DNA from 2 places in the Paraburkholderia sp. D15 genome. Region 1 is predicted to be linked to the other one. Evidence: riboswitches for the same ligand, from Rfam matches in the RefSeq annotation. Region 1 holds a riboswitch; the other holds the start of a gene.

Evidence for each region. A riboswitch is a leader RNA that binds a small molecule or an ion and turns the genes downstream of it on or off. The one in region 1 is predicted to bind glycine.
Region 2: linked by a shared signal. The riboswitch ahead of LFL96_RS34110 (D-amino acid dehydrogenase) and the one ahead of gcvT (glycine cleavage system aminomethyltransferase GcvT) in region 1 are both predicted to bind glycine.

What each region holds. Positions count from the first base shown of each region.
Region 1 covers NZ_CP110395.1:4,354,709-4,362,538, forward strand. Annotated here, with positions in the region: gene LFL96_RS19105 (hypothetical protein) at 1-139, opposite strand, end outside; gene LFL96_RS19110 (UvrD-helicase domain-containing protein) at 285-2,375, opposite strand; gene LFL96_RS19115 (oxidoreductase) at 2,814-3,863, shown strand; gene LFL96_RS19120 (hypothetical protein) at 4,083-4,436, shown strand; glycine riboswitch at 4,616-4,717, shown strand; glycine riboswitch at 4,739-4,896, shown strand; gene gcvT (glycine cleavage system aminomethyltransferase GcvT) at 4,977-6,095, shown strand; gene gcvH (glycine cleavage system protein GcvH) at 6,159-6,539, shown strand; gene gcvP (aminomethyl-transferring glycine dehydrogenase) at 6,611-7,830, shown strand, end outside.
Region 2 covers NZ_CP110396.1:3,230,814-3,238,643, forward strand. Annotated here, with positions in the region: gene LFL96_RS34095 (phosphoketolase family protein) at 1-240, shown strand, start outside; gene LFL96_RS34100 (acetate/propionate family kinase) at 254-1,468, shown strand; gene LFL96_RS34105 (BON domain-containing protein) at 1,471-1,737, opposite strand; gene LFL96_RS34110 (D-amino acid dehydrogenase) at 1,943-3,154, opposite strand; glycine riboswitch at 3,213-3,350, opposite strand; glycine riboswitch at 3,359-3,451, opposite strand; gene LFL96_RS34115 (LysE family translocator) at 3,581-4,213, shown strand; gene LFL96_RS34120 (GNAT family N-acetyltransferase) at 4,256-4,783, opposite strand; gene LFL96_RS34125 (XRE family transcriptional regulator) at 4,790-5,368, opposite strand; gene LFL96_RS34130 (YceH family protein) at 5,566-6,276, shown strand; gene LFL96_RS34135 (MipA/OmpV family protein) at 6,326-7,261, opposite strand; gene LFL96_RS34140 (alpha/beta fold hydrolase) at 7,258-7,830, opposite strand, start outside.

The DNA.
Region 1 (7,830 bases):
TCGCCAGCGACATGGTCAGCACCGCGTCGCCGGCAAACGCCTCGGCGATGCGCTCGGGCCGCGTGTTGTCCTTCGCGTCGATATAGATGTCGAGCGCGCGGCGACAGGAAGGAAGCGATGCAAGCGGCAGCGAGGTCATGCGAGCGATCTCCGGGCAGTGTCCGAGCGATGTCGGTTAAGCGGTCAACCCCGTCGACGCAACGCATCGACGGAACCGTGCCACTCTAGCGCGCCCATGCCGTCAAACTCCCGAAGCACCTGCCACGCGCAAGGTCTTGCCCCCATCAAGGTTTCTGCAACAACGCCTTCAAACTCGCGAGGCGGTCTTTCGGCGACATCGGCGCTTCGTCCGCCGTGGGCGGCGGCGCATCGTCGAGCAGCATTTCGGGGATGAAGCGCGACGGCTCGCACACCACCGTCTCCCGCGCCCGCTTGCGCTTCTTGCACCAGTTCAGATGCAGACTGCGCTGCGCACGCGTGATCGCCACATACATCAACCGGCGCTCTTCCTCGATGCGCGCGTCGTCGATCGGTTCGTCGTCCGGGCCGCCGCGATGCGGCATGATCCCTTCCTCGACGCCCACCAGAAACACGTGCGGATACTCCAGTCCCTTCGACGCATGCACCGTCGACAGCCGCACCGCATCGGGATCTTCCTCGCGGCCTTCGAGCATCGACATCAACGCGACGGTCTGGATCAAGCCGAGCAGATTCTTGCCGGTGTCGCCGAGACCGTCCGCCGTGTCGTAGCCGGTCGCCTCGCCGTTCTCCGCGCCCGCGGGCTCGGCCTTCGTGCCCTTGCGCTTGAGCCACTCCATGAACTCCAGCACGTTCTGCCACTTGGCCTGCGCCTGACGTTCGTCGAACGCGTCGTACAGGTAGGCCTCGTAGTGAATCGCGTCCATCAGTTCGTCGAGCAGCGGACCGGCGGCGTCCTTCTCCGCGCGATCGGTCAGGCGCTGCATGAAGTCGCAGAACACGCGCATCGGCTCGATCTGACGCGGCGACAGGCGCGCTTCGATGCCGCCCATGTACACCGCCTCGAACAGCGACACCTTCGCCTGGCCCGCGAACGAACCGAGCGCCTCCAGCGTGGTGTTACCGACGCCGCGTCGCGGCGTGGTGATCGCGCGGATGAACGCGGGATCGTCGTTGGCGTTGGCGATCAGCCGCAGATACGCGCAGATGTCCTTGATCTCGGCCTTGTCGAAGAACGACTGGCCGCCCGACAGCACGTACGGAATCCGCTCGCGACGCAGTACCTGTTCGAAGATGCGCGCCTGGAAATTGCCGCGATACAGGATCGCGTAGTCGCGGAAATTCGCGCGACGCTCGAACTTGTGCGCGGACAGCCGGAACACCACGGACTCGGCTTCGTGTTCCTCGTCATTGCAGGGCGTCACGGTGATCGTGTCGCCCATGCCGTGCTCGGACCACAGCTTCTTCTCGAACAGCTTCGGGTTGTTCGCGATCACATTGTTCGCGGCGGTCAGAATGCGCACCGTCGAACGGTAATTCTGTTCGAGCTTGATCAGATGCAGCTTCGGAAAATCCTTGCTGAGCTGGCCGAGGTTTTCGAGTGTGGCGCCGCGCCAGCCGTAGATCGCCTGGTCGTCGTCGCCGACGGCGGTGAACGCCGCGCGCTTGCCGGCCAGCAGCTTCACCAGTTCGTACTGGCACGCGTTGGTGTCCTGATACTCGTCGATCAGCAGATAGCGCAGCTTGTTCTGCCAGCGGTCGCGCACCTGCTCGTTCTTCTCGAAGAGTTCGGCGGGCAGCCGGATCAGATCGTCGAAATCGACCGCCTGATAAGCGTGCAGCGTCGCCACGTAATTACGGTAGACGATCGCGGCCTGGTGTTCGTCTTCGTTCGCCGCAATCGCAATCGCCTGTTCCGGCATGATCATGCCGTTCTTCCACAGCGAGATGATCGACTGGATCTTGCGGATGAAACCCTTGTCCGTCGAACCGACCTGCTCCTGGATCATGCCGAAGCAGTCGTCCGAATCCATGATCGAGAACTGCGGCTTCAGCCCGACGTGTTCGGCTTCCTGCCGCAAAATCTGCACGCCGAGCGAGTGGAAGGTACAGACCGTCAACTGGTTGACGGGCACCTTGCGGCCTTCCTTGCCGGGCGTGGTGAGGGTCTTGCCCTCGAGCAGCTTGCCGACGCGCTCGCGCATTTCCAGCGCGGCCTTGTTCGTGAACGTGACGGCGGCGATGTGGCGCGGCTCGAAGCCCTTGGCCTCGATCAGGTGCGCGATCTTTTGCGTGATCACGCGCGTCTTGCCGCTGCCGGCGCCGGCGAGCACGAGACACGGACCGTCGAGATAACGGACCGCTTCACTTTGAGCGGGGTTCAGGCCTGCGGACATCGTGTGTGGATGGGTAAAACGGTTGAAAGCGGCGCCTGAAGACGGCGGTATGAAAACGGCGGCCGGTGGTTTCCGGTTGGCACGACCGGTTGCGCCGGCGGCTTTTACCTGCGCGCGGAGCGGACATCGAACCCGGCGGCCGGCGCCGGCCGGTGCTCGATGCTTTGGCAGCGCGACAGCGCGACAGCGCGACAGCAAGCGGCTGGGGCGATGCCCCGCGAGCACGGCGGCGGCGGCACGAACACACGCGTCGCGAAGCGCTTTCGGCCTGCGGCCATTCGCGCGAGGAGCGATGTTAACACGGATGCAAACCCGTCCGCCCACGCCTTCGAGCGTCGGGTCCGGCGACGGACCGCCGCCCGAACATGCCACAATTGCAGCGTTGCGCGCCGACGCCGCGGTGGCCAGGCGGCGCGCCGTTTTTGCAGGAAGACACGCATGTCCGCATCGCTGAAGATAGGTTTGATGGGTTACGGTTTCGCCGGCGCCACCTTTCACGCGCCGGTGATCGATCACTGCGGGCGCGCGAACGTCGCGGCCATCGCGACGGGGCGCCCCGACCAGGCGCTCGCCGACTATCCGCACGCGAAAGTGGTCGCCGATCTCGACGCGCTGCTCGCGCTCGACGAAATCGACTGCGTCGTGATCGCCACGCCGAACGACACGCACTTCGACCTTGCGCGCCGCACGCTGGAAGCGGGCAAGCATGTGGTGGTCGACAAACCGGTCACGCTCACCGCGGCCGACGCGCACACGCTCGCCAACATCGCGCTGGCGCGCGGCAAGCTGTTCGTGCCTTTCCACAACCGCCGCTGGGACGGCGACTTCCTCACCGTGCGCGATCTGCTCGCGGGCGAAACGCTCGGACGCATCACGCAGTTCGAATCGCATTTCGACCGCTTCCGGCCGGAAGTGCGCCAACGCTGGCGCGAAGAGGCATCGCGCGGCGGCGGCTTGCTGTTCGACCTCGGACCGCATCTGATCGACCAGGCGCTCGCGCTGTTCGGCGCGCCGCAAACCGTCTCGGCGACGGTGCGCGCGCATCGCGACGAAGCCGGCGCACCGGACTACGTGCACATCCAGCTCGGCTACGGCACCTTCGAAGTGGTGCTGCACGCGAGCGCGTTGACGGCGCTGCTCGCGCCGCGCTTCGCGATTCACGGCACGCGCGGCAGCTATGTGAAGTACGGGCTCGATACCCAGGAAGATCAGTTGAAGGCCGGTCTGCGCCCCGGCGACGAAGGCTTCGGCGCCGGCAACACGGATGGAACGCTACGCGTGCTGGAGAACGGCGCGGAAGTCGACCAGGCATTACCGACGCGTAATGGAGATTACGTCGGCTTCTATGTCGCGCTGGCCGATGCGATCCAGAACGGCGTGAAATTCCCGGTCAGCGCGCAGGATGCGGTCGACGTCATGACGGTTATCGAACTCGCGGCTCGCAGTTCTGAAGAAGGTCTTCGTTTGCCGTTCGAACGCATTCGGTAAAAGGGTTTGGCGGTTTGTCCACTCATGACAGGCAAATCGTCCGCGACGGTCTGTGTACCAAAAACGGACCATGCGCAAGTCCCCGCCTCGACCGTCACTGACAAGCCCGAAAGGAACATAACGTTACAAATAAGCGCGTCGCGCGGGTCAGCGCGAACGCGCGGTCATCCGTTGCTACCCCGGTAGCACCAGAAAACGACAACGACTTCCGGAGAGTCCATGCCCCGTATCATTCGCGCAGTTGCAGCATGCGCTTTGCTCAGTTCGCTCGCCGCCTGCGTGGTGGCGCCTCAACAACCGGCGCCGGCCCCGCGCCCGAACCCGCAGCAGATCGCGTATGAGCGTCTGCATCAGGTCGACGGCCGCATCGACAATCTGAGCCGCCGCATCGACGCTCACGTCAATCAAGGCTACTACCCGCCCCCGCAAGGCGGCGCGCTGCATCATCGTCTCGACGTGATCCGTCAGGAAGCGCACGACATGGCTGCGCAACACGGCGGCGGTCTGTCCGGCGACGAACAGCGCGTGCTGAACCAGGAGCTGGACAACGCGGCTCACGCCATCGGCGAATAATCGCGCCAGGTCGGGCCGAGTCGCGTCGAATCTGCCCGGACGTCGGGCGACGCAACATCCAGAAAAGCGCGGGCATCACGTCCCGCGCTTTTTTTTCGATAGGCGCAAAGGCGCTCAGCCAGACGCCACGCGGCTCGCGCGCCTTAATTTGACAAGCTCGGGGGCGTCGCGTACATTCGCCGCACGCGTCGGGAGAGCGCGCTGGCCGCTGAAAATCGCAGGCCGCGCCGCCGAAGGGGCACACCCGCAAACTCTCAGGCAAAAGGACCGACCGCGTCGAAAAACCCGCCTTCGTGCAGCGTTTTTCGCACTCTGGAGAGCGGCAGTAGCCATCTGCATCGCATACGTCGAGCAGATCGTCGGCAAGCTGCCCACCGAAGGGGCGCGCGTACACCGTGACCAGCCACGCAAGGCTGCACGGCGGCGCAATCTCTCAGGTATCGAGGACAGAGGGGTCATGTATCGCCACGCTCGCAGGCATCCAGCCGCGAGGCGTCGCGCCGCATGGCCTTTTTTGTTTCGCGAGACGCCCGAGGCCCCATGACCGAACTCAAACACACCCCGCTCCACGCCACCCATCGCGCGCTCAACGCCCGCATGGTCGACTTCGGCGGCTGGGACATGCCCGTCAACTACGGCTCGCAGATCGAAGAACACCGCGCGGTGCGCACCGACGCCGGCATGTTCGACGTCTCGCACATGTGCGTGGTCGATTTCACCGGCGAGCGCGTGCGCGCATTCTTCGAATATGCGTTGGCCAACAACGTCGGCAAGCTGCAAACGCCGGGCCGCGCGCTCTACTCCTGTCTGCTGAACCCGAACGGCGGCGTGATCGACGATCTGATCGTCTATTACTTCGGCGAGGACCACTTCCGCGTGGTCGTCAACGCCGGCACCGCCGACAAAGACATCGCCTGGTTCGGCCAGCTCAATGCCGAAGGCAGCTTCGGCCTGACCATCACGCCGCGTCGCGATTACGCGATCGTCGCCGTGCAAGGCCCGAACGCGCGCGAGAAAGTCTGGCAAACCGTGCCGGCCGCGCGCGCCGCCACCGAGGCCCTGAAGCCGTTCAACGCCGCCCGCATCGAAGACACGCCGTTCGGCGAACTCACCGTGGCCCGCACCGGCTACACCGGTGAAGACGGTTTCGAAATCATCGTCCCGGCCGGGCATGTGGACGCGCTATGGAACGCGCTGCAGGCGCAAGGCGTGCGCCCGGCCGGTCTCGGCGCACGCGACACGCTGCGTCTCGAAGCCGGCATGAATCTGTACGGCCAGGACATGGACGACAACGTGTCGCCGCTCGACGCGGGCCTCGCCTGGACCGTCGACCTCGCCTCGCCGCGCGCCTTCGTCGGCAAGGGCCGGCTCGAAGCGGACGGCGCGCGGGCCGCGTTCGTCGGCCTGATCCTGCAGAAGGAAAACGGCAAGGCGGCAGGCGTGCTGCGTGCTCATCAAAAAGTCGTCACGCCGCAAGGCGAAGGCGAGATCACCAGCGGCACGTTTTCGCCGACCATGCAGGAATCGATCGCCTTCGCGCGCGTGCCCAAGGGCGTGCAGCCGGGCGACATCGTTCACGTGCAGATTCGCGACAAAAACGTCCCGGCAAGCGTGGTAAAACTGCCGTTCGTGCGCAACGGCAAAGTGCTCGCGGTTTAAGCCCACCGGCGCGTACGTTCTCCCCCAATCCAGTTACCACCGAATCACGCATAGGAGCATCCAATGAGCATCCCGGCCGATCTGAAATACACCGAATCGCACGAATGGGTCCGCACCGAAGCGGACGGCACGCTGACCGTCGGCATTACCGACCATGCGCAGGCAGCGCTCGGCGACATCGTCTTCCTCGAAGTCCAGACGCTGAATAAATCCGCCAACGCCGGCGACCCGGTCGCGGTGATCGAATCGGTGAAAGCCGCTTCCGATATTTACGCGCCGGTATCGGGCGAAGTCATCGAGCAGAACGGCGAAGTGATCGACGAGCCCGAGCTGGTCAACAGCGAGCCGTACGACAGCTGGCTGTTCAAGATCAAGCCGGCGGCCGGCGCCTCGCATGACCGTTTGATGGACGCCGACGCATACGCGAAATTGATCGGCTCCTGATTCATCTTTACGTTTAAATCGTCAGGTGCGGCGGCCGCGAGGCATGGCGCGCCGCACCGCCAGGAACACCCATGAAGCTCGAACACCCGGATCGTCTGATGAACCGCACTCCTCTCTCGCTCGCCGCGCTCGAAGTGCACGACGCCTTCGCCGAACGGCACATCGGCCCGGACGCGGCCGACCAGCATGCGATGCTCGACGCGCTCGGCTTCGCGTCGCGCGCCGCGCTGATCGACGCGGTCATTCCGAAGGCGATCCGCCGCACGGAAACGCTGCCGCTCGGCCCCTTCGCGCAACCGAAGAGCGAGGCCGAAGCGCTCGCCGCCTTGCGTGAGCTCGCGGACAAGAACCAGGTGTTCCGCTCGTACATCGGGCAGGGTTATTACAACGCGCATACGCCGACGGTCATCCTGCGCAACGTGCTGGAAAATCCGGCGTGGTACACCGCGTACACGCCGTACCAGCCGGAAATCTCGCAAGGCCGTCTCGAAGCGCTGCTGAACTTCCAGCAGATGGTCGTCGACCTGACGGGTCTGGCGATCTCGAACGCGTCGCTGCTCGACGAGGCGACCGCCGCCGCCGAAGCGATGACGCTGCTGCAACGCGTGGGCAAGCCGAAGTCGAACGTGTTCTTCGTCGCCGACGACGTGCTGCCGCAAACCATCGAAGTGGTGAAAACGCGCGCCACGCCGGTCGGCATCGAAGTGAAGGTCGGCCCGGCCGCGCAAGCCGCGAACGCCAACGCGTTCGGCGTGCTGCTGCAATACCCGGGCGCGAACGGCGACGTGCGCGACTACCGTGCACTCGCCGACGCGGTCCATGCCGCGGGCGGTCACGTGGTGGTCGCCGCCGATCTGCTGGCCCTGACCCTGCTCACGCCGCCGGGCGAATGGGGCGCGGACGTGGCCGTCGGCAACACGCAGCGCTTCGGCGTACCGGTCGGCTTCGGCGGTCCGCATGCTGCTTACCTCGCGGTGCGCGACGAATTCAAGCGTCAGATGCCGGGCCGTCTCGTCGGCGTGACCGTCGACGCGCAAGGCAATCCCGCCCTGCGTCTCGCGCTGCAAACGCGCGAACAACATATCCGCCGCGAGAAGGCGACCTCGAACGTGTGTACCGCGCAGGCGCTGCTCGCGATCATGGCGAGCATGTACGCGGTGTATCACGGCCCGCGCGGCCTGAAGACCATCGCGCTGCGCGTGAACCGCGTCGCCGCCCTGCTCGCCGAGGGCGCGCGGCAACTCGGCTACACGCTCGCCAACGACACCTTCTTCGACACGCTCACGTTCGA
Region 2 (7,830 bases), on a different replicon from region 1:
CTGCACGTGCACGGCTATCACGAGAAGGGCAACATCAACACGCCGCTCGAACTGGCCATCATCAACCAGGTGGACCGCTTCTCGCTGGCCATCGACGTGATCGACCGCGTGCCGAAACTGCGTGGGGTCGGCGATCATGCGAAGGAATGGCTGCGTGGTCAGATCATCGAGCATCTGGCTTATGCGCATGCCGAAGGGATCGACAAGGAAGAAATCCGCAACTGGACGTGGAAAGGCTGAGCGAGGCGTGGCCATGCAGATTCGGGAATCCACCGCGAGCGGTGACGGTGATGGTGACGGTGACGACGATGTCGAAGGCGGCGTGCCGACCATACTCGTGCTCAATAGCGGCTCGTCGTCGCTGAAATTCGGTTTGTTCACGCATGCGGGCGGCGACGAAGCGTTGCTGCTCGAAGGCAGCGCGGAAGGGATCGGCCGTCACGACGGCAGTTTGCGGATCAAGTCGCCTGACGGCCGCGTGCTGGTGCAGCAGGACCAGCTGCTCGAAACGCAGACCGAGGCGTTGCAGAAACTCGCCGGCGTGCTCGCGCATCAGAAGTACGGCCGGCCGTCGGCGGTCGGGCATCGCGTGGTGCATGGCGGCCCGCATCTGCGCAAGCATCAGCGTTTGACGCCCGCCGTGCGGCAACGTCTGCAGGATGCGGTGCATTTCGCGCCGCTGCATATTCCACCGGCGCTGGCGTTGATCGACGAGGCGGCGAAGATTTTCGGCGATGCGCAACATTTCGCGTGTTTCGATACGGCGTTCCATGCAACGATGCCGCCGCTCGCGGCGCAGTTGCCGTTACCGCGCCGCTACGTGAAGTCGGGCGTCATACGCTATGGCTTTCATGGGCTGTCGTACGAATCGCTGGTCACGCAACTCGGCGCCGCGTTGCCGCCGCGCGCGGTGTTCGCGCATCTCGGCAACGGCTCCAGCGTGTGCGCGTTGCGCGACGGCCAATCGGTCGATACGTCGATGGGTTTGACGCCGACCGGTGGCGTGCCGATGGGCACGCGCAGCGGCGATCTCGATCCGGGCGTGCTGCTGTATCTGATGCGCGTCGAAAAACTCGATGCCGCCGCGCTGGAGACGCTGCTGAATCGCCACAGCGGCCTCGCCGGTTATAGCGATGGCGAAAGCGACATGCAGGCGCTCGAACGGCGTGCCGCGGCCGGCGACGCGAACGCGTCGCTCGCACTCGATGCGTTTGCGACAGCGGTGCGTAAAACCATCGGCGGATACGCGGCGCTGCTTGGCGGGATCGACCTGCTGGTGTTCACCGGCGGGATCGGCGAACACAGCGCGGAAATCCGTCGCCGCGTGTGCGACGGTCTCGCGTTCATGGGGTTGGTGGAAAGCGATCCGGCGGGCAAGGTGAGGGCGATTCACACCGAGGAGGAAAAGCAGATCGCGAGGCATTGCCGTACGCTGCTGGCCGCGCAAGGGCCGACCGGTACGCGTTGACGCTAGCGGTGCTTGACCGTCGTGCAATCGGTCACGCCGCTCACGCCGAACAGCCGCGTGACGTCTTCGAGTGCCGCGGCTTTCTGCTGATCGCGCTGCAGTTCGCCGTGCAGCGTGATGCGGCCGTTGACGACCTTCACCGTGATGACGTGTTCGGGGATGGCGCTGTCCCACGCGAGACGGCGGGTCGCTTCGGCGGCGATCTTTGCGTCGTTTAGACGCACGGTGGACATGTCTCCGGTGAACCCGGTGGTGCGTGCACTGGGCATGGTTCCTCCATGGAGCAAATGCAGTAACGAAGCAGCGCAACGTCAGCGCGCATTCGACAACACTAGCAGATGCCCACGGTTTTGCATGGTTACCGCAATGTAATGCAATGCGGTGCAGCGCGCGGTGCGGTGTGCTGCGCCAGACCAGACCACAACACACCACACCACACCACACCGCTGCAAACACCGCCCCAACCCCACGCGACTATCGAATCGCTCCCGCCACCGCCTGCGCCGTGGCGGCCGACAGCGTCCACCCCAGATGCCCGTGCCCGGTGTTATAGAACACCCCGCGCCGTTTGCCGTGTCCGACCTTGGGCAGCATGCTGGGCAACATCGGCCGCAGGCCTGCCCACGGAATCACGCGCGCGGTCGACACCTCGGGAAAATAGCGCCGTGTCCAGTCCACCAGCGGCGCGATGCGATCCGAGCGGATGTCGCGATTGAACCCGTTGATCTCCGCCGTGCCCGCCACGCGGAAACGATCCGCGCCGAGCCGGCTCGTCACGATCTTCGCGCTGTCGTCGAGCAGGCTCACCCACGGCGCGCGTGCGCGGCTCGTCTCGTCGTCGAGACAGACGGTGATCGAATAGCCCTTCACCGGATAAACGTTGACGTGATCGCCCAGCATCGCGGCGAAATCGCGGCTCTTCACGCCCGCGCACACGACGATCCGTTCGAACGCGAAACGCTGCGATTCGCCCGCCAGGTTGACCGCCAGCGAAAATGTGCCTTCGGCCGGCTGCTCGATCGCGGTGATCTCGGCATCGTAGTGAAACTCGACGCCGTGGCGTACGCACGCGTCAGCGAGGCCACGGGTGAACTTGTGGATGTCGCCGGTCGAGTCCGACGGCGTAAAGAAGCCGCCGAAGAAATCGCCCTGAAGGGTCGGCTCGATTCGCTGCAGTTCGCTCGCGCTCACGGCCTCACGGTCGAGGCCGCCTTCGCGCAGCAACGCATTCACGCGGTTGGCCGCGTCGAATTCCTTCCGCGTCTTATAGATGTGCAGAATGCCGCGCCGCTCCAGATCGAAGTCGATGCCCTCGCTCTCCGCGATCGAAAACAGATGCTCGCGCGCGGCGATCGCGAGCCGTACGGTCTCGATCGTGTTCGCGCGATAGTGCGGAATCTGCCGCAGGAATTCGCCCATCCACGAGTACTTGTGCCACGTGGGCAACGGATTGAGCAGCAGCGGGGCGTCGCGCGTGAGCATCCAGCGCAGGCCCTTCAGCACGGTGGCGGCACTGTTCCACACTTCGGCGTTGCTGGCCGACAACTGGCCGCCGTTGGCGAACGAAGTCTCCATTGCCGCATAGCGATGACGTTCGAAGACGGTGACCTGGTGGCCGCGTTGCGCGAGGGCGTGCGCGGTCGTGACGCCGGTAATGCCGGCGCCGATGATGGCGATTCGTGACATGACATGGTCCAGATGAGTTGAGCACCGCCGGTCACGATTTCATGTCGAAACCGGCGCCGATGCCCCATCTGTCCATGGACCTGAGAGTTTCTTCCCGCGACGCGCCGGCTTACTTTATGAAAGAAAAGCCAAGCCGGAGTGGGGATCTCCTTCGGTGGGCGCCGTGAGCACGGCACCGCTCTCCAGATGTTCCTGCTGCACTACCACGACCGCGCGGTCCTTTTGCCTGAGAGTTTCCGGGGCGGTTGCTCCGTCGGCGTCGTCACGAACTGCGACGATCTCTCCCGCGCTGCATTGCAGAACGGCTCGACGATACCGGGCAAAAAAAATTGCCGCAAGTGTTTTGTTGGCGGCTGGATTTGAGGCGATCCGCTATAGTCGGCGGCACGGCCTCGTCAATCGTCAATCGTCAAACAGGAGAACGTCGTGCCCGCCTTCACTACGCTGCTCGCTTTCGCACTCGTTTCGCTCGGCATGGTCCTCACGCCGGGGCCGAACATGATCTACCTGATCTCGCGATCGCTCTGTCAGGGCAAGCGCGCTGGACTCGTGTCGCTCGGCGGCGTGGCGCTGGGCTACGTGTTCTATATGTTCTGCGCGGCGTTCGGCATCACCGCGCTGCTGCTGACGGTGCCGTTCGCGTACGACGCGCTGCGTTTCTGCGGTGCGCTCTATCTGCTGTATCTCGCGTGGCAGGCGGTCAAACCCGGCGGCCGTTCGCCGTTCCAGGTGCGCGATCTGCCGCACGACAGCCGTCGCAAACTATTCACCATGGGCCTCGTCACCAACCTCGCGAATCCGAAGATCGCGGTGATGTATCTGTCGCTGCTGCCGCAATTCATTTCACCGGGACATGGCAGCGTGCTGTCGCAATCGCTGGCGCTGGGCTGCGTGCAGATCGTGATCAGCGTGACGGTCAACGCGATGATCGCCAGCATGGCCGGGTCGATCGCCGGATTTCTCGCTAAGCGTCCGGTGTGGCTGATGGTGCAGCGCTGGTTGATGGGCACGGTGCTGGCGGGATTGGCGGTGCGGATCGCGCTCGATTCGCGGCGTTGAGCTTTTTCGACGCGCGTCGATACGGCGCGCCGTCGCAGGCCGTCACAGCGCCTTGTACATGAACGTGCAGGTCTCCAGCCGCGCGTCGTGCGTGGCGCGCGCGTAGCCGGGAATCACGCCGGCCACCTGATAGCCGAGCGCGCGATACAGCGGCTCGGCGTGATCGCCGGTGCGGGTATCGAGCGTGAGCAGGCTGCGTTGCAGGCGCGCGGCATGCCCTTCCAGCGCCGTCATCAGCGACCGCGCGATACCCCGGCGACGCCACGCCGGATGCACCAGCAGCTTGCGCACGTCGGCGCGGTGACGCTGGTTCGGCATCGTGTCGTGCGCCAGTTGCACGGTACCGACAATCGCGTCGCCGTCGCGCGCCACCAGCAGAATCAGCGCCTCGTCGCGCAACGCGGGCAGTACCTTGTCGCGCCAGAACGCCTCGCTGTCGTCCACGTCGTGCGGCATGACGAAGCCGACGCTTGCGCCGTCATGCACGCAGGCATGCAGCAACGCGCCGAATTGCGGCAGATGGCGTTCGAGATCGTCCGCGGAAAACGCGCTGAAGGTGAGGGTGCTCATGATCGCTCACACGATGAAGAGAAAGTAACGGGCCCCGCTGTCCGCGGGTGTGACGAAGGCGCTCGGGCCGAACAGCCGGTAGCGCAGACAGTCGCCGGGCTGCAACGCGTGGCGCTGACCGTCGACGGTAATGCGCAGTTGCCCTTCAAGCAGGATCAGATGATGTTCGAGACCGGGGCGGGGCGACGCGTCGTAGGTGATCAGCGCGCCGGGTTCAAGTTCGCATTCGAGCGCCTCGCCGCTCAGCGCCTGCGCGGGCGGCGATACCGAACGGCGGCGGAAGCCGGCCTCGACGTCGGTCCACAGCGACTGCGCGCTGCGCGGCACGAGCGGCACGAAATCTTCCTCGACCATCTGCATGAGACGCGACATCGGCAGGCCGTAGGCGACGCAGAGCTTGCCGAGCACGCTCGCGGTCGGACTGACGGCGGCGTTTTCGAGGCGCGACAACGTCGCGCGGCTGACGCCGCTTAAGGCCGCAAGGTCGTCGAGCGACCAGTTGCGCTCGGCGCGCAGCGCGCGTAGACGCTCCGCGATGCGGCGGTCGAAGGCGGAGTCATCGGTGTCGGCTGGTGTGTTTTCCATATTCGAGAAAATATTCCGAATATGGAAACAAGTCAATCAATCGAAACTCGCCGCGCCCGTGATCCCGGACTTTCCTGCGCCGCCGTGGCTGCGCCCGTTTATCATATGGGCCTCCAAATCGAACGCACCGCCAGCGCTGTCCGGCGGCAGCGCGCATCACATCCACGAGGCCCGGCGATCGCAGCCGCAAGACATTCATGAATACGACTCCCGACGCTCCTTCCCGTCCCTCCATCCGCGCGTTGACCTCGCTCGAAGGCCGCGTGCTCGGCGTGCTCGTCGAAAAGCAGCACACGGTGCCGGACAGTTATCCGCTGTCGCTGAATGCGCTGACGCTCGGTTGCAATCAGAAGACCGGCCGCTCGCCGGTGATCAACGCGACCGAAGCCGAGGTGCTGACCGCCGTCGACGGTCTGAAGCGGTTGAGCCTCGTGCTGGAAGGCAGCAGCAGCCGGGTGCCGCGCTTCGAGCACAACCTGAACCGCGTGCTGGGTCTGCCGAGCCAGTCGGGCGCGCTATTGACCACCTTGCTGCTGCGCGGCCCGCAGACCGCGGCCGAACTGCGGCTGAACAGCGCGCGTCTGCATGGCTTCGCGGATATCTCGTCGGTGGAGGCGTTTCTCGACGAACTCGCGGCGAACGAACCGCCGCGCGTCGTCAGGCTGCCGCGTACGCCGGGCGAGCGCGAGCATCGCTGGATGCATCTGCTGTGCGGCGAAGTGAACGTGAGCGAGCTGGCGCAATCGGCCGGCGGCAGCGATGACGAATCCGTGCCGCTGTCCGCTTTCGAGGCGCTGAAGGCCGAACAGAAACGTCTCGCCGACGAAGTGAACCGGCTTCAGACGGTGGTGCGGCGCATGGCGGCGGAGTTGGGGATCGCCGTCGACGATCTCGGCGACGGCGCGTGAGCGGAAGAGGCTGAGCGAAAGACGCTGAGCTAAAAAACCTCGGCAGCGCCTAGAACTTGTAATTCACCGAAGCAAGCGTATTCAGCTCGAAGCGCTTCTCGGTGATCGGGCTATGCCCGGCGCTGTGCTTCAGGCGTCCGAAGGTCGCGGCGATCGACCCATCCCAGTGGCGCGAGAAATCGTAGGTCACCATCGCATTCATATGGACGTCGCGAATGCCGGCGCTCGCGTTATAGACCGGCAGGCCCGAGGCCGCGCTCTGCTGCGGATCGACGCCGAAAAACGTCCGCATGTACGTGCCGTTGGCCCACGTGAAGCCCGGGCCGACCGAAAACAGCCAGCCGCCGACCGGCGCCGACGCCACGAGATCCGTGCTGATCGTCGTGCCCTGATGATGCCCGGCGATGTCCTGATACAGCGCGACCGATCCGGTAAACGCCCACACCGTGTAGTCGGCGAACAGCTTCAGCTTCGGGCCGCCATTCACATCGCCGAGACCGTGCAGATGGGGATCGTCCGATTCCTTGCGCGACTGGAAGTCGAAGCTCAGCGCCGCGCCCAGGTGATAGGCGGGGCCGCGCAGCACGTTGACGCCGAGCACGTCCGGGCCTTGCGAGAAGAAGCGGTCGTCGTAGGAGATGTCGAGCGACGGGAACGGGATGTAGCTCAGTTGCCGCGAACCGGGATACTTCGGCGTGACGACGAGGCCGGGGCCGACGCCGATTTTCCACTTGCTTTCCGGGGCCGCGACGCTGCCGTTGCCATTGCCATTGCCATTCCCGTTCGCACCTGTATCGGCGCTGGCGGCGGCCTGGGCGGGCGTCGTATCGTCGGCACGGGCGCTCGGCGTGCCGGCCAGCGCGCACAGGGCCACCGCCAGCGTCAGCGGCGCGCGCAGCGGCCAGCCGGTCTGACGCGTCGATGGCGGAAACTGCAACGCAACCCGCGTCGAAGCCTGCGTTGAAACCCGCGTCCTTGCCGTCATGCGCGTTCCTTGCCGAGCGCCGCCAACTGCCGCAGGCGCCGCGCGAGCGCCTTCGACACGACCGGCTGCTTGCCGTCGTCGCCGCCGCGAATCGCTTCGCTCTCGCGCAGAAACAGCGCGGTTTCGCGCGCGACGATCTCGCGCTCGTTATCCGACGTGATCATGTGATACGAGTCATCCAACCAGATAGTGCGTAAAAATGCCGAGCCGATACGGCTCGCCACGAAGCGGGCATTGCGCGGACTCGAGGTCTCGTCGTCGATCGCATGGACGATCAGGCAATCGGTTTCGATGTCGCGCACCTGCGTGCGCAGGCTCGATGCGAGCCGGCTCGCCTGGTGCAACGCGGGCAGCGAAATCGTCGACGGTCCGACTTCGCTGAAGTCGCTGCGCTGCATGGCCCGCGCGATTTTCGCGCGCAACGCCTCGTTGCGCAGCCCGAACGGCTCGGCTTCGCGATACCGGTATCGCGTGCGCAGCGGCGTGTAGTACGCCCAGTTGAGCAGGAAGCGATACCACGGGATCGCCCAGCCGTCGTAGGAGAGCGTCAGCGAGAGCAGCACCAGCGA